Regions from separate parts of the Candidatus Syntrophocurvum alkaliphilum genome, predicted to be linked through region 2. Evidence: riboswitches for the same ligand, from Rfam matches in the RefSeq annotation. Region 2 holds a riboswitch; the other holds the start of a gene.
What was found. Region 2 has a riboswitch for cyclic di-AMP ahead of SYNTR_RS06580 (ABC transporter permease). Riboswitches for the same ligand answer to the same signal wherever they lie in the genome.

Region 1 (10,263 bases), 920 kb from region 2:
GGCAAAAATAGGGATACTAACTGGATCACTTATGTCAGCAATTCTAGGTATAGTCTTACTATTGATTAGAAGTAAGCATGATGACAAATAAATTAAAATGAAAATTAAAAAATTAAAAGCTTTTATAGATTAGAGAAGCTTTTAATTTTTTTGTTATGTGACTAAGATAAATAATGATTTCTATACTAACTATAGATTAAGTAAAAACTTGTAAACTAGTCAAATAAAGATTATAATGTTTTTAATAGTGATTATTATTATCAAGACTTTGGAGTGTTTAAATGACTAAGGAAGATGTAATAAGCAAAAAATTGGAAAACAATAACTATAAATTAACTCAACAAAGAGCCACTGTGTTAGATGTAATGTATGAAAATAAAGGAAAACATTTAAGCGCAGAAGATGTATTACTTAAATCAAAGCAAAAAATGCCTAATATCGGAATAGCCACTGTTTATAGAACACTAGAACGTTTAGCGAGTTTAGAGGTTGTATATAAAACTATGTTTGATGAAGGAAAATATAGATATGAGTTGTGTGAGGATGAAAATCATCAACATCACCATATTATTTGCATGGACTGTGGAAATATCTCAGAGGTAGAAGAAGATTTATTAAACAATTTAGAATCTCATCTAGAAAAAAAAGGTTATAAAATAGTAGATCATGACTTAAAGTTTTATGGCTACTGCCCAGATTGCAATAAGTAAAAACAATTTTATATATAACCAAGAGGATGGGGGAACTACAAGAAGGTTAATTTTGTGGTAGGTGAAAATATATAATTAATTAAGAGTCAAAAGACTCTTATTTTGATGTATAAATATATTTATTATTTAATTACATAATAACATAATAATACCAACAAACAATTATACATATAAAACTACTACATATTAGTAGACTTTGTTAGACTTTAGTAATAGCTATGTGATAGAATTAATTCGTCTATCAATAGTGGAGGTGAAAATAATGCTAAAGCTTGAAAATTTAAGTTTACAATTAGTTGATGACAATGGAGACGATAAAGAAATTATTAAGGGTGTTAATATAGAATTTCAAAAAGGAAAAGTTTATGCAATTACAGGTCCTAACGGAGGAGGGAAAACCTCCTTAGCTAAATTGATAATGGGAATTTATAAGCAAAATAATGGAAAGATCTACTTAGATGGTAATGATATCAGTAATTTAAACGTAAGTGAAAGAGCAGATTTAGGCATTGCTTATGCATTTCAACAACCACCTAGATTTAAAGGTTTAGGTATTCAAGATATTTTAAAAATAGCCTCACCTAATATTGATACCGTACAAACCAGAATTCGGCTTAGAGATGTAGGTTTATGCCCAGAAGAGTTCCTGGAAAGAGACTTGGGGGCTGGTTTAAGTGGTGGAGAAATAAAAAGAATTGAGATAGCACAGATACTTGCAAGAGATGCTAAAATTAGTATATTTGATGAACCTGAAGCAGGTGTAGACTTATGGACTATTAGAAAGTTAATAGAGATTATTGTAAATGAATATAAAGGAAATCCCGAGAAAACAGCAATAATCATTACTCATAACCAAAACGTATTACCAATTTGTGATGAAATAATAGTTGTAGATGAAGGTATAATAAAAGGAAAAGGTAACTCTGAAGAAATTTGGCCACTAATTAAAGATGATATTGAATGTAAGATGATAGAACAGTGTCGAGGAGAAATGATACATGAAATTAAATAATATTGAAACAAACTTACTAGATGCTATAGCTAATATAAAAGACATTCCAGAAGGTGCTTTAAACATAAGAAAAGACGGACAAGCCCTTGCTAGAAGTTCATCATCAAATATATCAATAACATCTATGTCGGATAAACCCGGCATGGTTGTAGAGGTGAAATCAGATACAGTAAACGAATCTGTTCATGTACCAGTTATACTTACTCAACCTGGTTTTCAAGATAAAGTATATAATACATTTATTATAGGAGAAAGAGCAGATGTTAACATAATTGCTGGTTGTGGTATACATAATCCTAGTCATATGTCATCTAGACATGATGGCATTCATGAAATAATAGTAAAAAAAGATGCCAAAATGAGATATGTGGAAAAGCACTATGGTGAAGGTAATGAAAAAGGTAAAAATGTATTAAATCCAACTACAGTTATTACTTTAGAAGAAGGTGCATTTGCCGAGTTAGAAATGGTACAAATTCAAGGAGTTGATGATACAGTAAGGTCAACAAAAGCTTACGTAAAAGCTAATGCCAGTTTAAAAATAGTTGAAAGACTACTTACTGATGGAACTCAATCTGCTGAATCAACTATTAATATTTATATTGATGGAAAAAATGGTTCAGCACAAATTATATCAAGGTCGGTTGCTCAAGATGATTCTTATCAAGGTTTTCATGCTTCACTAATAGGAAAAACTGAGTGTTTAGGACATGTAGAATGCGATGCTATAATAATGGATAATGCAAAAATAAAAGCTGTACCTGAGTTATGGGCAGAAAATTCAAATGCAGTTTTAACCCATGAAGCAGCAATTGGAAAAATAGCAGGTGAACAGTTAATTAAGTTAATGTCTCTAGGTTTAACTGAACAAGAGGCAATTGATACTATAATAAATAGTTTTCTTAAATAATTATAAGCAAGGTGTAGGTGGATGAATTTAAATCTTTTTAAAACTTATGTAAAAGTTGTTGAAGTTCAAAACTTATCAAAAACAGCAGAAGAACTTTCGATTTCGCAGCCTGCAATTACCAAACAAATACAGGCATTAGAAGAGATATATGGTTCTTTATTGTTGGAAAGGTCGGGAAGAAGGTTAAAAACCACAGAAGCTGGTGAAACACTATATCATTATGCTAGAGAAATAATTAAACTAATAGAAAAAACAGAACTAGCAATGGAAGATGTTGCTGAAAGCAGGAAAGGTACTTTGTTTTTAGGAGCTAGTACAATACCTGGTCAATATATCTTGCCTCAATTTATAAAAAAATTTAAGGATCAACATCCTAATACTAGTTTAGCTATGGACATTGCAGATACAGAACAAGTTTTTGCTAAAGTTGCAGAACGTGAGCTAGATATAGGAGTAGTAGGAGGTTATATTAATAATCGCAAAGTAGATGGCTTTAAATGGATTGAAGATGAATTAGTAGTTATTGTTCCTAATAATCATTATCTAAACCAATTCAAAGAGGTTTCGATTAAAGATTTGTTAAATGAAAAATGGATATTTCGTGAAAAAGGTTCTGGTACTAGAAAGGCTATTGAGGAATCACTATCAAAATTTGCGATTAAAAAAGATAATTTACAAATACTTATGGAAGCTGGGAGCACAGAGGCTGTACTCGCAATGGTGGAATCAGAAATGGGGATTTCAATAATTTCTAAGTGGGCAATAAACAAAAAAGAGTCTCACAGTAAAATTAAAAGCATAAAACTTACAGAGCCTCAATTTAAAAGATTTTTTTATGTTATATATCCCAAACAAAAAAGCCGACGAAAATCAGTTGCTAACTTTATTGAATTTATTAAAAAACATAAAGTAAAAAAGGCTTAGTTTGCTACTAAGCTTTTTTTTATTTATTAAAAAAAATTAGCAATAATAGTTTTTTTTAATAAATTATTTGTATATAATTAATCTGTTATTTAAAAATAATAATTAATGATGTCTGGGGGTGCAATTAATATGTTACCTTTACCCAAAAAGTATTTTATTACTGCAGCGGCTGCAGAGGGAGAAACTGAACTTACGGCATTTGACGGAGCATTACTCAAAGCTAGGGTTGGAAACACTAATTTACTTAGAGTAAGTAGTATCCTTCCTCCAGGATGTGAATATGAACCTGATTTAGTGGTTCCTCCGGGATCGTTACTTCCTGTTGCATATGGGGAGATTACAAGCAGTACCAAAGATGAAATAATTTCTGCTGCAGTTGCTGTCGGAATTAAGCATGGAAGTTTTGGTGTAATTATGGAGTTTTCAGGTAGATGCAGTAAAGAAGAATCAGAAAAAGAAGTCACTAAAATGGTGGAAGAAGCCTTCAAAATCAGAGAAATGGAATTAGACGAAATAAAAATTGCTTCAGTTGAACATAAAGTTAAAAACATTGCCTGTGCATTTGCAGCAGTTCCACTATGGTATTAATTAAAAGGAGGACTAAAAGATGGATTTGTGGGTAACTGAGTATCAAACCCCTTCATTAGGTTTCTCCTGTAAAATTAGTGAAACTTTAAGGGTTGAACAAACAAAATATCAACATTTAGCAGTAGTTAATACAGATCAATTTGGTAAAATGCTATTATTAGATGGCATGATACAAACAACTGAAGTAGATGAATTTGTTTATCATGAAATGATAACAATGGTTGCTATTAATTCCCATCCTAATCCTAAAAATGTATTAATAATTGGTGGAGGGGATGGAGGTACATTAAGAGAGGTTGTTCATCATCCTTTAGTTGAAAATGGAACATTAGTTGAAATAGATGATCGAGTAATACAAGCTTCAAAAGATTTTTTTCCACAACTAAGTTTATCTTTTAATAATCCAAAAGCTAATGTTATTGTTGATGATGGAATAAAATTTGTAAAACAGCATAAGGATAAATTTGATGTTGTTATTATAGATTCTACTGAACCAGTTGGTCCTGCTATTCAACTTTTTTCAAAAGAATTTTATACAGATGTTTATAATTGCTTAAAAGCAGATGGTATAATAATTGCACAAAGTGAATCACCATTTTTTAATAAAGACGTTATTAAAATGGCTTATTCAGGTATTAATAATGTCTTTAATACAACCAAACTATACTTAGCGAGTATTCCAACTTATCCAAGTGGTTTATGGTCATTTACTATTGGATCTAAAAAACATGATCCTGAAAAAGTTGTGTTTTCTGGTGATTTAGACTTAAAATACTACACGTCAGCTATACATCAAGCTGCATTTATGCTACCTAATTTTGTTAAAAATATTATTACTTAAGAGTGGTTATATGAATAAAATTATAAATTTAATAGAACAAAAAGCTCTTTTTTTAGGGGCAAGCAAAGAATTTGAAAAATGTGAAAAAGTTATCGTAGGTTTACCTATGGATGCTACAACTAGCTTTAGGCCCGGTACTAGGTTGGCTCCTTACAGAGTTAGAGAGGTATCAGAAGGTATTGAAGAATATAGTGTATACTTAGATAAATCTCTAGAAGAAATTAATTACTACGATGTAGGAGATTTAATTATACCTTTTGGTAATATTGCTGAATCATTAAACAGAATGGAACTAGTTACAGAGGAATTACTTAATTTAGGTAAAAAAGTTTATGCTATTGGTGGAGAACATCTTGTAACACTAGCACTTATTAAAGCTTATACACAATTTTATAATAATCTTGTGGTTATACAATTTGATGCTCATGCTGATTTGCGAGAAGATTACCTGGGGGAAAGTATGTCCCATGCTACAGTTATGCGAAAAATAGTTGATTTAATACCAGAAAAAAACTTATACCAGTTAGGAATTCGATCTGGAACTAAAGAAGAATTTGAATATGCTAGGGAAAATACTAATTTATACTTAGATACTCTACCTAACGTGGATGAACTTAAGGCAAAGATAGGGAATAAGCCTGTATATATAACTGTTGATATTGATTTTTTAGATCCTGCTTTTGCTCCAGGTACTGGTACTCCAGAAGCGGCAGGATTTACTTCACGAGAACTTTTACAAATATTACGCGATCTAAATTGTTTAAATATAGTAGGTTTTGATTTAGTTGAAATTTCACCACCATTCGAAAAAGGTGATAATACCTCAATATTAGGTGCAAAAATATTAAGGGAGGCATTACTAGCTTATTAAAAACGAATTAAATGTTAAACACATAGAAATAACAGGAGTAAAGATAGTAAGGATTGAATAATCCATACTATCTTTTTTAATTGCAGCTTTTTGCCTTGGAAATACAATTAGTTATTATCTAATAACTAATTAAACTATAAGGGTATAATAATATTCTATTATCTGAAATTTTTTTATATTTAACATAATCAGATAATGAAGAAAAAACATTTTCATAATATTCTAAACTAGCATCAACATCTGTGTCTGGGATTATTTCTGCAATCCATACCGAAACCTCCATCCAGTTTAAAAGCTTTAGTTCTTCTAATCCATCTTCTAGGAAAGATATTTCTGATATAGGTATTGAGAAAGGTCCATCTGCTTTGCTTTTAATATGACTTTCTAGTAATGCAATAAACTCTTGAAGTTTACTTTCTTTTTCTTCATTAATTACATATTGAAATAGAATATCATATAAATTTTGAGCAAGTCTAATAGATGTAACTGTAGGTAAAGCTAAATGAGTTTCCTTTCTAATAAATTTAATGCCAAAGTTTTCTACCAAGGCTAATCACTCCTCTTAAAAAAGTTATTATTTAAGCATATATGATTAGAATTTTATAGACAAGCTTCTTATGGTTAATATAGAAATAATTTTAATTTTTTTACCCTAGAAAAAGCAAGTCCTAGTGTAAAGGTCCTTAACAAAAATGTTGTTTTGTAAATTACATTTAATAACTACAAAAACTTAAGGATGCAGTAAAATTATTTAAATAATTTAGTTTATTTATGTAGCTTTAACTTTATTTTAATTATTTAGAAGAAATTAAGACTATTTTGGAGATTATTTACTATGAGCAACTTATTAAGGTTCAAAATTGGATTTAAAGGTTAATATTGCTTTTAAATCTTTTTGTGTTCCTTTTAAAATTAAAGCTATAATTAAGATTATAATTAAGATTATAATTAAATAGCCTCCTATGATGTCTATAATAACATTCTTTATGCTTAATCCTAGTATAGGAACGGGGGATCCAAATTTTTTGGGGTGAATCCAAATATTGGTAGGGCTCCCTAGCCCGAACCCGACAGCTAACCTCGTAAGCAATTAAGGGGGAATGGATTAATAGAGTTTTTTATATGCATTTCAAATATTACATATAATGCCTATTTTGAAGGATAGTACAAACATCCTAAATCCCCACTTAAAGTAACCTCAAAATATAACATTTTTTTTATAATTTTTAAAAAAATTATATGCTATATGGGCATGCTATATAGTATCAATATTTGTTAAGGATGATGATAATGGATAAAATTATAGTTAATAATTTAACAAAAGTTTATGGCAATAATCCAGAAAAAGCTTTGAAACTCGTAGATAAAGGTGTAGATAGTGAGGAAATAAAAAAACAAACAAAACAAGTAGTTGGTGCAAGAGATATTAATATATCTGTAGCCCCTGGCGAGTGTTTTGTGATAATGGGACTTTCGGGTAGCGGAAAATCAACTCTAATAAGATGTATAAATTGTATTATAAGGCCAACAGCAGGAGATATTATTATTGATGGTGATGATATTACCAAGGTTGATTCCAAGAAACTAACTGAAATACGTAGGACGAAAATGTCCATGGTATTTCAAAGATTTGCATTATTGCCTCATCGAACAATATTGGATAACGTTGTTTATGGACTTGAAGTTCAGGATGCTCCAAAAGATGAAAGAATTAAACAAGCATTAAGATCAATTGAAATGGTAGGATTAAAAGGATGGGAAGATTATTATCCACATAATCTAAGTGGTGGTATGCAACAAAGAGTTGGTATAGCTCGAGCATTAGCCACAGATCCTGATATTTTGTTAATGGACGAGCCTTTCAGTGCACTTGATCCATTAATTAGACAAGAAATGCAGGATGAATTAATAGAAATTCAAAAAAAATTACAAAAAACAATAGTATTTATAACGCATGATTTAGATGAAGCTCTAAAACTTGGTGATCGTATAGCTTTAATGAAAGATGGAAAAATTGTGCAAATGGGTCTTCCCGAAGATATATTACTTTCACCGGCAACTGAATATGTTGCTAGATTCGTTGAAAATGTTAATCGTTCTAAAGCATTAAATGCTTCATCTGTAATGGTTAAACCTCGTAGTGTGATTGGATCAAAAGATGGCCCTAGAACGGCATTGCGAGTAATGGAGAAAAACGGAATATCATCTGTTTTTGTTACCGATCGCAAAGGAAAATTAGAAGGTTTTATTACAGCAGACGCAGCTTATGAAGCTGCTGAACAGGGAGCTAAAACCCTTGATTCATTTATTGAAAAGGATGTCCCTGTTACAGACTTGGAAACTCCTTTATCCGAATTACTAGACGTTTTAGCACATACTAAAATACCTGTGGCAGTAGTGGATGAAGAAAAAAATTTAAAAGGAATCTTAGTAAGAGGTTCGGTAATAGCTGGAATAGCTGGTGAAAGGAGTGATGAAGATGAGTAGAGGTTGGTGGGAAACATTTCAAACAGAAGGAATACCTAGAGTACCAGTAGGTGATTGGATAGATGATGGTATTAACTATCTTCAAACAGAATTCGGTACAGCTTTTGATGCTATAGCTGATGGACTAGAATTTATTTTATTATATTTACAACATGGTTTATCAGCTATACCACCGATATTGTTTATAATTATTTTTGTACTTATTGCTTGGTATATTGTGGATAAGAAGGTAGCATTGTTTACTGCTTTAGGTCTATATTTAATTTATAATATGGGACTTTGGGGTCCGACTATGCAAACTCTAGCAATGGTCGGAACAGCAGTACTTTTATGTATTATTATTGGTGTACCACTGGGAATATTGGCAGCAAAAAATCAAACTGCTGAACGTATAATCACACCCATACTTGATTTTATGCAGACATTACCAGCTTTTGTATATCTTTTACCTGCTATATTCTTTTTTGGACTTGGTGTTGTACCTGCGGTTATAGCTACTCTTATATTTGCTATGCCACCAATAATAAGATTAACTAAATTAGGAATACAACAGGTGCCAGAAGAACTTAGAGAGTTAGGTAAATCGTTTGGGTCAACATTTTCTCAGATGTTGATTAAAATAGAACTACCGCTGGCAAGGTCAACAATAATGGCCGGAATAAATCAATGTATTATGCTATCGTTGTCAATGGTTGTTATAGCTAGTATGATAGGAGCCAGAGGCTTAGGAGGGGAGGTATGGCGAGGAATACAGAGATTAGACATAGGAACAGGGTTTGAAGCTGGGTTAGCAATTGTTATTGTTGCCATAATTTTAGACAGAATAACTCAAAACTTAGGAAATTCTCAAGAAGAATAAAGGAGGAATGTTAAATTATGATGTTAAAAAAACAAAGTAAATTATTAGCTTTAATAGCCTTAATAATGTTTGCAACTGTAAGTGTTATGGGGTGTGGACCTGCCGATGATCCGGATGTACCAGATGTGCAAGATGTAACACTTTTATATGTTGAGTGGGATTGTGCAAATGCTACAACTCATATAATGGCTCATATTTTAGAAAATGAAATAGGTGGATACAATGTTGAGACAATGCCGCTAGCAGCTAGTGCTATGTATACAGGTCTAGCAACTGGTGATGGAGATGCAATGGTAACAGCTTGGTTACCAGTAACTCATGCTGAATATATGGATCAATATGGTGATCAAATCGAAGACCTTGGACCAGCGATGGAAGGTGCTGTACTAGGCTTAGTAGCTCCTGAGTATGCAGAGTTTAACTCTATTGAAGAATTACCTGACTATGTTGATGAACTAAATGGTGAAATTGTTGGTATAGATCCTGGTGCTGGAGTAATGGGTCTAACAGAAGATTTAATAGTTGAATATGGATTAGATGAAGCAGGCTTTGAATTAGTTGAAGGTAGTGATGCTACTATGACAGCTGCATTAGATCGTGCTATCTCCAATGAAGAACCTGTTGTAGTTACAGGATGGGCACCACACTGGAAGTTTGGTTCATATGACTTAAAAATCTTAGAAGATCCAAAGCTTATATTAGGTGAAGAAGAAACAATTAACAACCTTGTTAGACAAGGATTACAAGAAGATTTACCAGAAGTATATGAATTATTAAGTAATCATTATTGGACTCCAGATGATTTAGGAGATGCTATGGTAATGGTTGAGGAAATGGGTGATACCCAAGCAGCTGCAGAACAATGGGTAGCTGAAAATCAAGACTTAGTAAACCAGTGGTTACCATAAGTTTGCAAATATAATAATATTTATAAAACCCTACCACTATGAGGTAGGGTTTTTATTTAATTGTAAGTTGAAATTAATTAGTTTATTTTACTATATTTTGCGTGTGTGTTCAGTTAGGGTATATTTTTATTAAGTGATTATTTTATATGTTAT
Region 2 (10,263 bases):
GGTATTTCTCTTAATTTTCTAATAACATATTCAATTCTATCATCAGGTAATAAAAGGGGGTCTCCACCTGTAACTAATACTTCTCTTATTTCATTGTGTTCACTTATCCATTCTAGACCTTCGTCTATATCAAAACGTAATTCTAAAGATTCATCTACTACTAACTCTTTTCTAAAACAATGTCTACAATAAATACCACAAGCATTAACGACTGTAAATGCTACTCTATTTTGATATTGTCTAGCAATAGTATCTGGTCTTTCTTCTTCACCTGATCTATTTTCTTTGAATATTAGATAATCTTCAATACCATATTTATTTTCTTGTTCATATTTAGATGGTACAACTTGCTTACGAATTGGACAATTAGGGTCATTTCTATCCATTAAAGATGCAAAGTAAGGAGTAGTCCCCCATTTTGCAGTTGTATGGATTATAGCTTCATGTTCTTCATCTGTAATATTAATATATTTTTCTAATTTCTCTAATGTATTAACTTGATTTCTATATTGATATTTCCATTCTTCTATTGTATCATTTTCTTCTTTTAGATAATTATTAAAATTATAGTTTTCTGTGTAAGTGGGAACATTTAATTGACATTCTAACATTATATACCCCCTTTCAATAATTTTAAAAATACCTCCGTTTATGCAACGGAGGTATTTTCAAGATTTTTTTGTTAACTATTGTTGTTGTTGTAACTGTTGTACTTGTTTTTGTGCTTGTTGCAATTGTTGTTGTAGCTGGCCATATTGTTGTTGTTGCTGTTGTTGTAGTCCACCTTGTTGTTTTAATTGCTCCATTTGTTGTTGAGCTTGTTGTAGCTCTTGTTGAATTTGTTGTTCGATTTGCTTCTTTTGTTGTTGATTCATCATTGTTAAATCATTCCTCCATTTTTTTATTTTTTGTTTGTGTTACGTTTATATAGTCTGTAATTTTGCTAAATCATATTCAAAATAATAAACGAAAAAATATAAAGTTTTTGCTACAATATACATATTTGTAATTTTTTTCTGTATGGAGGAGGAGTTGTAACTACTTTTCAACTAAATATTCCAATACTTGCGATCAAGGCTTCTATACTGAATTGCTTCTGCTATATGATCAACTTTTATATTTTTAATATTATTTAAATCTGCTATTGTACGAGCAATTTTGAGAACTCTATCATATGCTCTAGCTGTCATATTTAGTTTAGTAAAAGAAATTTTTAATAATTGCTCTGATTTTTCATCTAATTTACAATGATTTCTTACTTGTGCTGGATTCATTTGAGAATTTAAGTTAATATTGGTATTTTTAAATCTTTTAATTTGAATATCTCGTGCATATACTATATCTTCTCTAATATTTTTTGAAGTATCTTCACTTTTTTCTTCAGTGTTAGTTAATTCTTCATATTTAATTCTAGGCACCTCAACATGTAAATCCATTCGGTCTAATAAAGGGCCACTAATACGACTAAGATATCGATGAATTTGAAGAGGAGAACAGCGGCATTCTATATCAGAACCAAAATTGCCACACGGACAAGGGTTCATACTACCAATCAAGGAAAAATTTGCAGGATAAGTATAGGTCGAGTGAGTTCTAGCAATAGTGACAGTTTTATCTTCTAATGGTTGCCTCAAGGATTCTAAAACATCCCGATTAAATTCAGGCAATTCATCTAAAAACAAAACTCCATTTTGGGCTAGACTAATTTCACCTGGTCTAGGAACTCTTCCACCACCGATAATACTAGCAGCTGATGCATTTTTGTGAGGGGAACGAAATGGTCTTGTTGTTATTAAAGGAGTATCAGAATTAAGCAGATTAGCAACTGAATATATTTTTGTGGTTTCTAAAATTTCGTTTCTAGTCATTTCTGGCATTATACCTGGTAATCTTTTAGCTAACATTGTTTTTCCACCCCCCGGCGGACCTATTAACAATGCATTATGTTGGCCTGCAGCCGCTATTTTCAAAGCCCTTTTAGCTGACTCTTGACCTTTTACCTCTGCAAAATCCAGAGGGAATTTGTTAGTAGTTGTTATTTGAGGAGATTTTACGATTTGTAAACTTGTATTACCATATAGAAAATTAATCAGTTCTGTTAAATGGGATAATCGATAAATATTTGTATCATTTATTAGTGCAGCTTCTTCTTCATTTTCATAGGGTACAACTAATTTGTTATCGTCATACTTAGCTAACTCAATAGCCATAGGTAAGACACCTGGAACTTTTCTTACACTTCCATCTAGAGATAATTCACCTACAAAAAAATAGTTGCTAATATTATTATCCAATTCTTGCCATGACATAATAATCCCAGCTGCTATTGCTAAATCAAAATGACTACCTTCTTTTTTCATATCAGCTGGAGCTAAATTAACTATTATCTTTCTGTTGGGAAACTTTAAACCTGAATTTTTTATAGCTAGTTTAACTCTATCTCTAGCTTCTTTAACCGCAGTTGAGGCAAGACCAACTATCTCAAAACCAGGAAGTGCATTCTGAATATCTACCTCTACTTTAACTGGTTCGGCTTCAACACCATTTAAAACCATAGTATTAACTGTTGCTAACATCACTTCACCCCGAATAAATGTTTGGGGTATTATTTCGATATTGTTCTACCATTTTCCTGTATTAGAGGAAATTTTTTGTTTGAGTCAAAGGGGACGGTTCCTTTTGACTCACTTTTAAATCCTTTTCAAATGCTAATATCTATTTTTGAGGAGTAAATTTTTGAGCTTTTATTACCATTAAAATAGTTACAATAATAAATAAAATCCAAGATATTGTTATACTATAATTAAGGTCAAAACTATAGCCAATAGATCCAAGTATGATTATTGCAGCTAGTAGGTAGAGATAATCACCAATAAATCTCCCTATACCCTTTGCTCTCATGTAGTCTTGGGCTTCTTTTGATGCAGTATTATATCCAGCAATTAGGCTTTCTCCACCAAAATGCTTAATAATGATACCCATTCCAACTAATAATAATGCAATAACTCCATGTATTATTAATAATCCCACAATTATATCCTCCCTGAATTAATTCTTAAGTTATTTAATTAAATTATACTACATAATCAAAAAATGCTTTTAATCTTTGTCACTAAAAAAAAGCTTGGCAATGCCAAGCTTTTTTGAACACCGGAATATATACCAATCTGAAAGTGAGTCAGAAGGAACCGTCCCCTTTGACTCGTTATCTTATTATTTCGTAGTGCATTGCATCATTGAATCTGTTGCCCCAACTGAATCCTGCAGGTTTGAAGGCTTTTTCCCAAAGGATTAAGTTAGGGTGATTTGGTTCATTTGTTGGACAGACGTATCTAAGATTACCAGCCGCATTTATGTCTATAGCGGTTCCCCAAGAATGGTTACTTAAACCTCTTGAAGGGTTCCACATAACATGTCTAGGAACCCATGTCCCATCCATAGTTTCAATAAGACTTAGTAATGGTACTTCTCGCCCATTTATATTGGCAGTACCTTTTTTGATCAATGTAAATGCATGTATAAAGTTTGGAGCAGCATTTTTATGTACCTGCACTTGTCTATTTAAACCAGGTAGTGTTATTGTTACTATATTTTCCTGTACCCATACTGGATCTATTTCTATTCTACCACCCTGTAATGACCTGTACCTAAATTGGCCAAATTCTCCATTTACTTTACTTAAATGTGGATATCTATGAATATCTGTGCGACTTCCTCTAGAAACAGTTGTATTGGTGTTATTATTTGTATTAGCATTATAAGTTAGTGAAGCTCTATAAGCATTACTTTTTGCTACTTCTTCTTGTAAAGCTAATTTTGTTTGTGGACCTACAATACCATCAGCTTGTATCCCTTTAGCTCTTTGAAAGTTCTCAACTGCATTATGGGTATTTTGACCAAATATACCATCTACACCATATGTATTAAAACCTTGTCTTGTTAAGTCGTCTTGTAATGCACTAACTGCCTCCCCTCTGCTACCTATAGATAATGTTTGGTCACTATACCTAAGTGAAGCTCTTAATGCAATACTTTTAGCTACTTCTTCCTGCAAAGCTGATTTTGTTTGTGACCCTACAATACCATCAACTTGTATCCCTTTAGCTCTTTGAAAGTTCTCAACTGCATTATGGGTATTTTGATCAAATATACCATCTACACCATATGTATTAAAACCTTGTCTTGTTAAATCATTTTGTAAGACACTGACAGCAGCTCCTCTACTTCCTACAGATAATGTCTGGTCACCATACACACTAGCTTCTGCCTTTGGTAAAAAAGCAAATACTAGTAAAATAAAAATACTTAAAAATAAGACCTGTTTATGTTGTAATGTAAACGTAAAAACACTTCCTTTCATTATTTTATAATAGGCGATTATTAAAAGTTTAACTATTTCGACATTATAGGACAAACAGCCAATTGACTACTAATAAACCCTCACCTTGCTTCATTCATTAATTAAGGCAGTATTGTAAAATCACTATAATTTTGTTTGTTTTTTAATAATAGTGGTTTTTTATGCTAACATGTCCATTTATCACAAAAGAAAAAAAGAGTCAAAGGGGACGGGTTGGAGTGACCCCACATGATGGTGTTTGGAGGGGTGAATTTTTGTATTCTACATTATTATTGTAGCTAATAAAAATATAATTCAAAATACAGTTATACTATATTCAACGTCGATAATTTGAAGCTATATATATATATATAAGCATCTATAAAACATTTTTTGTTCCTTGTTATTGTATAATAGAAAAAAGCATAATAAAGATTTTTAACATTTTGAATGAGGGTGATAATATGGACGGGTCAAGTTTATTTATATTTATTCTAGGTGGGATTGCATATATAATAATAGTCATTCAAGATAAATTAGGATGGGTAGATGTATATGGAGGTTCGCAAAGTAACCTACCAGAAGTTAATGCTAGATATTCTTATTTAAAAGCTAAAGGAGTAAAATGCAGATTAAAAACTAAGACTCATCCTTTTAGCCGCATGCAACTTTCTCAAACTACTACAGCTGTTATAGAAGTTAAAAAAAGTCATGAAGCTAAAGCTCGAGATTTGTTAAATGAATTTTATTTTAATTGTTAAAATAAAAATGAGTCAAAAGGAACCGTCCCTTTTGACTCACTGTTTTTAATTCTGATTATCTTTCATTTATATGATCTGCAAGATCGCTTATTGATTCAATTCCTAATGCATCAGCATCAGCTTGGCGCATCATTATTGTATAAGTGTTGTTAAATGGAGCATAGTCTAACCATACTAAATCATTTTTCTCTAAGTCTTCTTGTTTAACTGCTTCATAACACTCTTGAGAATCTGTAATTGCTTCTTCGTGCTCAAGGTAGGTTAACCATGCAGTTCCAGTGTATTCCCAATAAATATCTACATCACCATTTAGTAATGCTTCACGTACTACTACGCTTCCACTTAAGTTTGTATTATCTTCAACATCAAAACCCGCATCTTCTAATACTGCTATAGTAATTGCTCCAAGTAATAGCTGCTCAGTAAATTCTTTAGAACCAACTGAAATTTCACCTGCATTTTCAGCCTGTTCTCCGGTTAGGATTCCTTCACTATTTAACCAATCTACAGCAACCTGTGTTACATCTTTACCATCTACATCTACTGAAGCATTTAGTTCAAGCATGGTATCTGTGTCTAAAGCATCACTTACTGGTTGCATTAATTCTTCTAACTCAGGATATTGTTCAATTACGTCTGTACGTACTACTGGCGCAGGATTGTAAACCGGGAAGAAGTTTTTATCATCTACAAGGTTTACTAAATCAAAGGCTGCTATACGTCCATCAGTTGAGAATCCCATAGCTGCTGCTACCTGGTGCTCTCTTAAGGCACCATATGTAATACCTAAGTCCATAACTTCAACATCATCAAATTCAAAACCATATACTTGTACTAGCTCAGGAAGTCCATCTGGTCTTACTGAAAATTCATGGTCCGTAGCAAATACCCAGTCATCAATTTCACCTGGTGCACCAGCTTGACCAGCACAGCCAACTAATAGTAGTGCAAAAACACTAATGATAGCTACTAAAGTTGTCATCTTTTTGGATTGTTTTAAAGATAGCATATAAATCCCCTCCATTTTTAAATTAAGTAATCTTTATACCCCTTTGTTCTAGAATTGCTAATAAATGATCGAAAGTTAGTGCTAATAATGCACTTAATATACATCCTACTAACAGTAATGATAATCGTTGTACCTGAATCCCAGTTACTATTAAGTGTCCTAGTCCTCCAGCGCCTATGAATGTAGCCAAGGTTGCGGTTCCAACATTTATTACTACAGCGTTACGAATACCTGCCATTATTACAGGAAATGCTAATGGCATTTCTATTTGGTATAATATCCTATAGTTTGGCATTCCCATACCTTTAGCTGCTTCAATTACACCTGGTGGTACACTTTTTATTCCAGCATATGTGTTTCTTAAAATTGGTAGTAATGAATAACACCATAGAGCAAAAACTGCTGTATAAAATCCTAGGCCAAATATTGTGAAAAATAATGCTATGATTGCTAAACTCGGTACTGTTTGAGCTACATTAACTGTATTCTCAATAAATGGGCCTATTGCTCCTACTTTTTCCCTGCTTATTATTATTCCTAGAGGAATAGCTGTTAGGATAGCTGCTATGGAAGATACTAATACCATGGTTATGTGTTCCTGAGTCAATCGCAATATATAGTCATAACTCAACACCCTAGCTGCCATAGCACCTCCGGGATTGTTTACAAAGTAAATTGTTATTCCTATTCCTAAACCAATAAATAATATTACAGGAATAAATTTTAACCATAAGTTATTACTATGCTGCATCATCTTTCATCAGCTCCAATATATATGCTATGGTTAGTACTCCTTTAGGTTCTTGGTTGTCGTTTAATACTACAGCATATTTTTCTCCTGTATTTAACATTGCAGATAGTGCATCTCCTAATGTTGCTTCATCTTGAACTAAGCTACTGCATGGTTTTATTAAGCTTTCTAAGGCTTTATTTTCCTTGTTGTTTAGTATGTGCTTAGTTTCTAAGATTCCACAAAATCTTAAGTTTTCATCAGTTACCGGTAAAGCTTTTGCTTTGCTATCTAGTAGTTGTTTGGATGTTATTTCTGATATGGTGTTTAGGTTTATGCTTGGTAATTTTGTATTTAGTACATCTTTTACTTTGATTAAGTTTAATCTTTTGATTGAGCGATTGCTTCCAATTAATGATTCTACAAAGCTATCTGCTGGAGAACTTAATAAGTTGTTGGGTTCATCATACTGTATAAGGTTGCCTTCGCGCATTACCGCAATTTTATCTCCCATTTTTATTGCCTCATCTATATCATGAGTTACAAATATTATGGTTTTGTTTATCTCTTTTTGTAGTCTTATAAACTCATTTTGTAAGTGGGTTCTTGTTATTGGATCAACTGCTCCAAATGGTTCATCCATTAATAATATAGGTGGATCAGCTGCTAAGGCTCTTGCTACTCCCACTCGTTGCCTTTGACCACCACTTAGTGCATCTGGTTTCCTGTTTCTATAAATTTCAGGATCTAATCCAACTAAATTTAATAGTTCATCTATCCTTGAATTTATTTTTGATTGCGACCACTTTTTCTCTTTTGGTACTGTTGCAATGTTTTCTGCTATTGTCATATGTGGAAATAAGCCTATTTCTTGTATTACATAACCTATGTTTTGGCGCAGTTCTATTGGGTTTAGATTGGTTGTATCAGAATCATTTATTTTTATTATTCCTGATGTTGGTTTTACTAAGCGATTTATCATCTTCATCGTGGTTGTTTTACCACAACCTGATGGACCTACAAATACACATGTTTCTCCTTCGTTTATTTGCATATTTAAATTATTAACTGCTGGTACTTCTGAACCCGGAAAAACTTTATGCAGATTCTCTAGTTTTATCAAAGCACTACACCTCCTTTTTTTAGACTCTAGTGCGATGTTCTGCCCACTTTAATAGTCGGTCTGCTACTATTGCTACAATTGAAACAAAAATTGCTCCTACTAGTACTGAGTTCATATTCCACTGTGAGATTCCTCGGAATATGAATTCTCCTAATCCACCTGCTCCTACAAAGGATGCTATGGCTCCTATTCCTATTATCATTACTACTGATGTTCTAATTCCTGCCATTATAATAGGCCATGCAAGTGGTAGTTTGATTTTGCGCAATATATTAGTTTCATTCATTCCCATACCTTGTGCAGCTTGTATTACAGCAGGATCTATCTCCTCTATACCTGTATATGTGTTACGTACTATTGGTAATAAAGAGTATAGAACCAATGCTATTACACCTGTTTTAAAACCTATGCCAAATAGGGGTATTAACAGGCCAAATACTGCTAAGCTTGGTATGGTCATTATTACTTGGCATATGTAAAGTACACCTCTTGCCAAGACTTGGTAATAGCTAATTAGGACACCTAATCCTACTCCTATTAGCACTGCAAAACCTACAGATACTCCGACTAATACAATATGCTCTGCTGTTAATCTGATTACATTGTCTAGATTGTTAATAAAGTAATACCATAAATCCATATAATCACCATTTTTGTGTGAAGCGGGTAAGAAAATAAAGAAAGAAAGGCATAGAGCGTATGAACCTAGACCTATTGTTTAGTCTAGACCTTAAAGTATGTATCACATTCTTTCTCACAACGCCTACGAAGTTAGCTGACGGATTCGGACTGTAAGGTAGCCCTACCACTTACGTGGACTCACCCCATTAATTCGGTTCCCCCGCTTCTCATATTTTTGAGAACTCGGCGTTTAATTCATAAGTAATGTTAGCATAATCTATTTGAATAATGGAAATCATAATTCTTTCATATCTTTAAATATCATATTGTTTTTGACTATGAGAGTTTATTTTATATATTTTCAACTATAAATTCTTTATAAATCTTTAAAATATTGTTTGTATCGTACTTAACTAAAAAAAACCTGTTCTTAAAAAAGAACAGGTTTTTTTTTAGTTTTATATATTGTTAAGTGAGTCAATAGGAACCGTCCCATTTGACTCGATTTTGATTATTGTCTTTGATTAATAAGTTCAGCAAGATCGCTTATTGATTCAATTCCTAATGCATCAGCATCAGCTTGGCGCATCATTATTGTATAAGTGTTGTTAAATGGAGCATAGTCTAACCATACTAAATCATTTTTCTCTAAGTCTTCTTGTTTAACTGCTTCATAACACTCTACAGGATCGGTAATTGCTTCTTCGTGCTCAAGATAGGTTAGCCATGCAGTTCCTGTGTATTCCCAATAAATATCTACATCACCATTTAGTAAGGATTCACGGACAACTACACTTCCACTTAAGTTAGTGTTATCTTCAACATCAAAGCCAGCATCTTCTAATACTGCTATAGTAATTGCTCCAAGTAATAGCTGCTCAGTAAATTCTTTAGAACCAACTGAAATTTCGCCTGCATTTTCAACTTGTTCGCCAGTTAAAATTCCTTCACTATTTAACCAGTCTACAGCAACCTGTGTTACATCTTTATCATCTACATCAACTGCTCTATTTAGTTCAATCATGGTATCTGTGTCTAAAGCCTCACTTACTGGTTGCATTAATTCTTCTAACTCAGGATATTGTTCAATTACGTCTGTACGTACTACTGGTGCAGGATTGTAAACCGGGAAGAAGTTTTTATCATCTACTAGGTTTACTAAATCAAAAGCTGCTATACGTCCATCTGTTCCAAACCCCATTGCTGCAGAGACTCTGTTTTCCTGTAAGGCACCATATGTAATGCCTAAATCCATAACCTCAACATTATCAAACTCAAAGTCATATACTTGTACTAGCTCAGGAAGTCCATCTGGTCTTACTGAGAATTCATGGTTCGTAGCAAATGTCCATTCATCAATTTCACCTGGTTCACCTGGTGCACCAGCTTGACCAGCACAGCCAACTAATAGTAGTGCAAAAACACTAATGATAGCTACTAAAGTTGTCATCTTTTTGGATTGTTTTAAAGATAGCATATAAATCCCCTCCATTTAAAAATTAAGTAATCTTTATACCCCTTTGTTCTAAAATTGCTAATAAATGATCGAAAGTTAGTGCTAATAATGCACTTAATATACATCCTACTAACAGTAATGATAATCGTTGTACCTGAATCCCAGTTACTATTAAGTGTCCTAGTCCTCCAGCGCCTATGAATGTAGCCAAGGTTGCGGTTCCA

Region 1: linked by a shared signal. The riboswitch ahead of SYNTR_RS02115 (quaternary amine ABC transporter ATP-binding protein) and the one ahead of SYNTR_RS06580 (ABC transporter permease) in region 2 are both predicted to bind cyclic di-AMP.

What each region holds. Positions count from the first base shown of each region.
Region 1 covers NZ_CP046457.1:422,499-432,761, forward strand. Annotated here, with positions in the region: gene nhaA (Na+/H+ antiporter NhaA) at 1-91, shown strand, start outside; gene SYNTR_RS02075 (Fur family transcriptional regulator) at 282-710, shown strand; gene SYNTR_RS02080 (ABC transporter ATP-binding protein) at 973-1,722, shown strand; gene SYNTR_RS02085 (SufB/SufD family protein) at 1,709-2,632, shown strand; gene SYNTR_RS02090 (selenium metabolism-associated LysR family transcriptional regulator) at 2,654-3,556, shown strand; gene SYNTR_RS02095 (pyruvoyl-dependent arginine decarboxylase) at 3,686-4,144, shown strand; gene speE (polyamine aminopropyltransferase) at 4,164-4,985, shown strand; gene speB (agmatinase) at 4,996-5,856, shown strand; gene SYNTR_RS02110 (hypothetical protein) at 5,975-6,403, opposite strand; cyclic di-AMP (ydaO/yuaA leader) riboswitch at 6,834-6,960, shown strand; gene SYNTR_RS02115 (quaternary amine ABC transporter ATP-binding protein) at 7,147-8,343, shown strand; gene SYNTR_RS02120 (ABC transporter permease) at 8,336-9,202, shown strand; gene SYNTR_RS02125 (glycine betaine ABC transporter substrate-binding protein) at 9,220-10,110, shown strand.
Region 2 covers NZ_CP046457.1:1,346,977-1,357,239, forward strand. Annotated here, with positions in the region: gene SYNTR_RS06535 (KamA family radical SAM protein) at 1-611, opposite strand, end outside; gene SYNTR_RS06540 (hypothetical protein) at 687-878, opposite strand; gene SYNTR_RS06545 (YifB family Mg chelatase-like AAA ATPase) at 1,050-2,576, opposite strand; gene SYNTR_RS06550 (DUF3784 domain-containing protein) at 2,716-3,030, opposite strand; gene SYNTR_RS06555 (peptidoglycan-binding protein) at 3,206-4,414, opposite strand; gene SYNTR_RS06560 (hypothetical protein) at 4,804-5,100, shown strand; gene SYNTR_RS11600 (glycine betaine ABC transporter substrate-binding protein) at 5,156-6,109, opposite strand; gene SYNTR_RS06570 (ABC transporter permease) at 6,132-6,863, opposite strand; gene SYNTR_RS06575 (betaine/proline/choline family ABC transporter ATP-binding protein) at 6,850-7,962, opposite strand; gene SYNTR_RS06580 (ABC transporter permease) at 7,982-8,602, opposite strand; cyclic di-AMP (ydaO/yuaA leader) riboswitch at 8,707-8,842, opposite strand; gene SYNTR_RS06585 (glycine betaine ABC transporter substrate-binding protein) at 9,095-10,060, opposite strand; gene SYNTR_RS06590 (ABC transporter permease) at 10,083-10,263, opposite strand, start outside.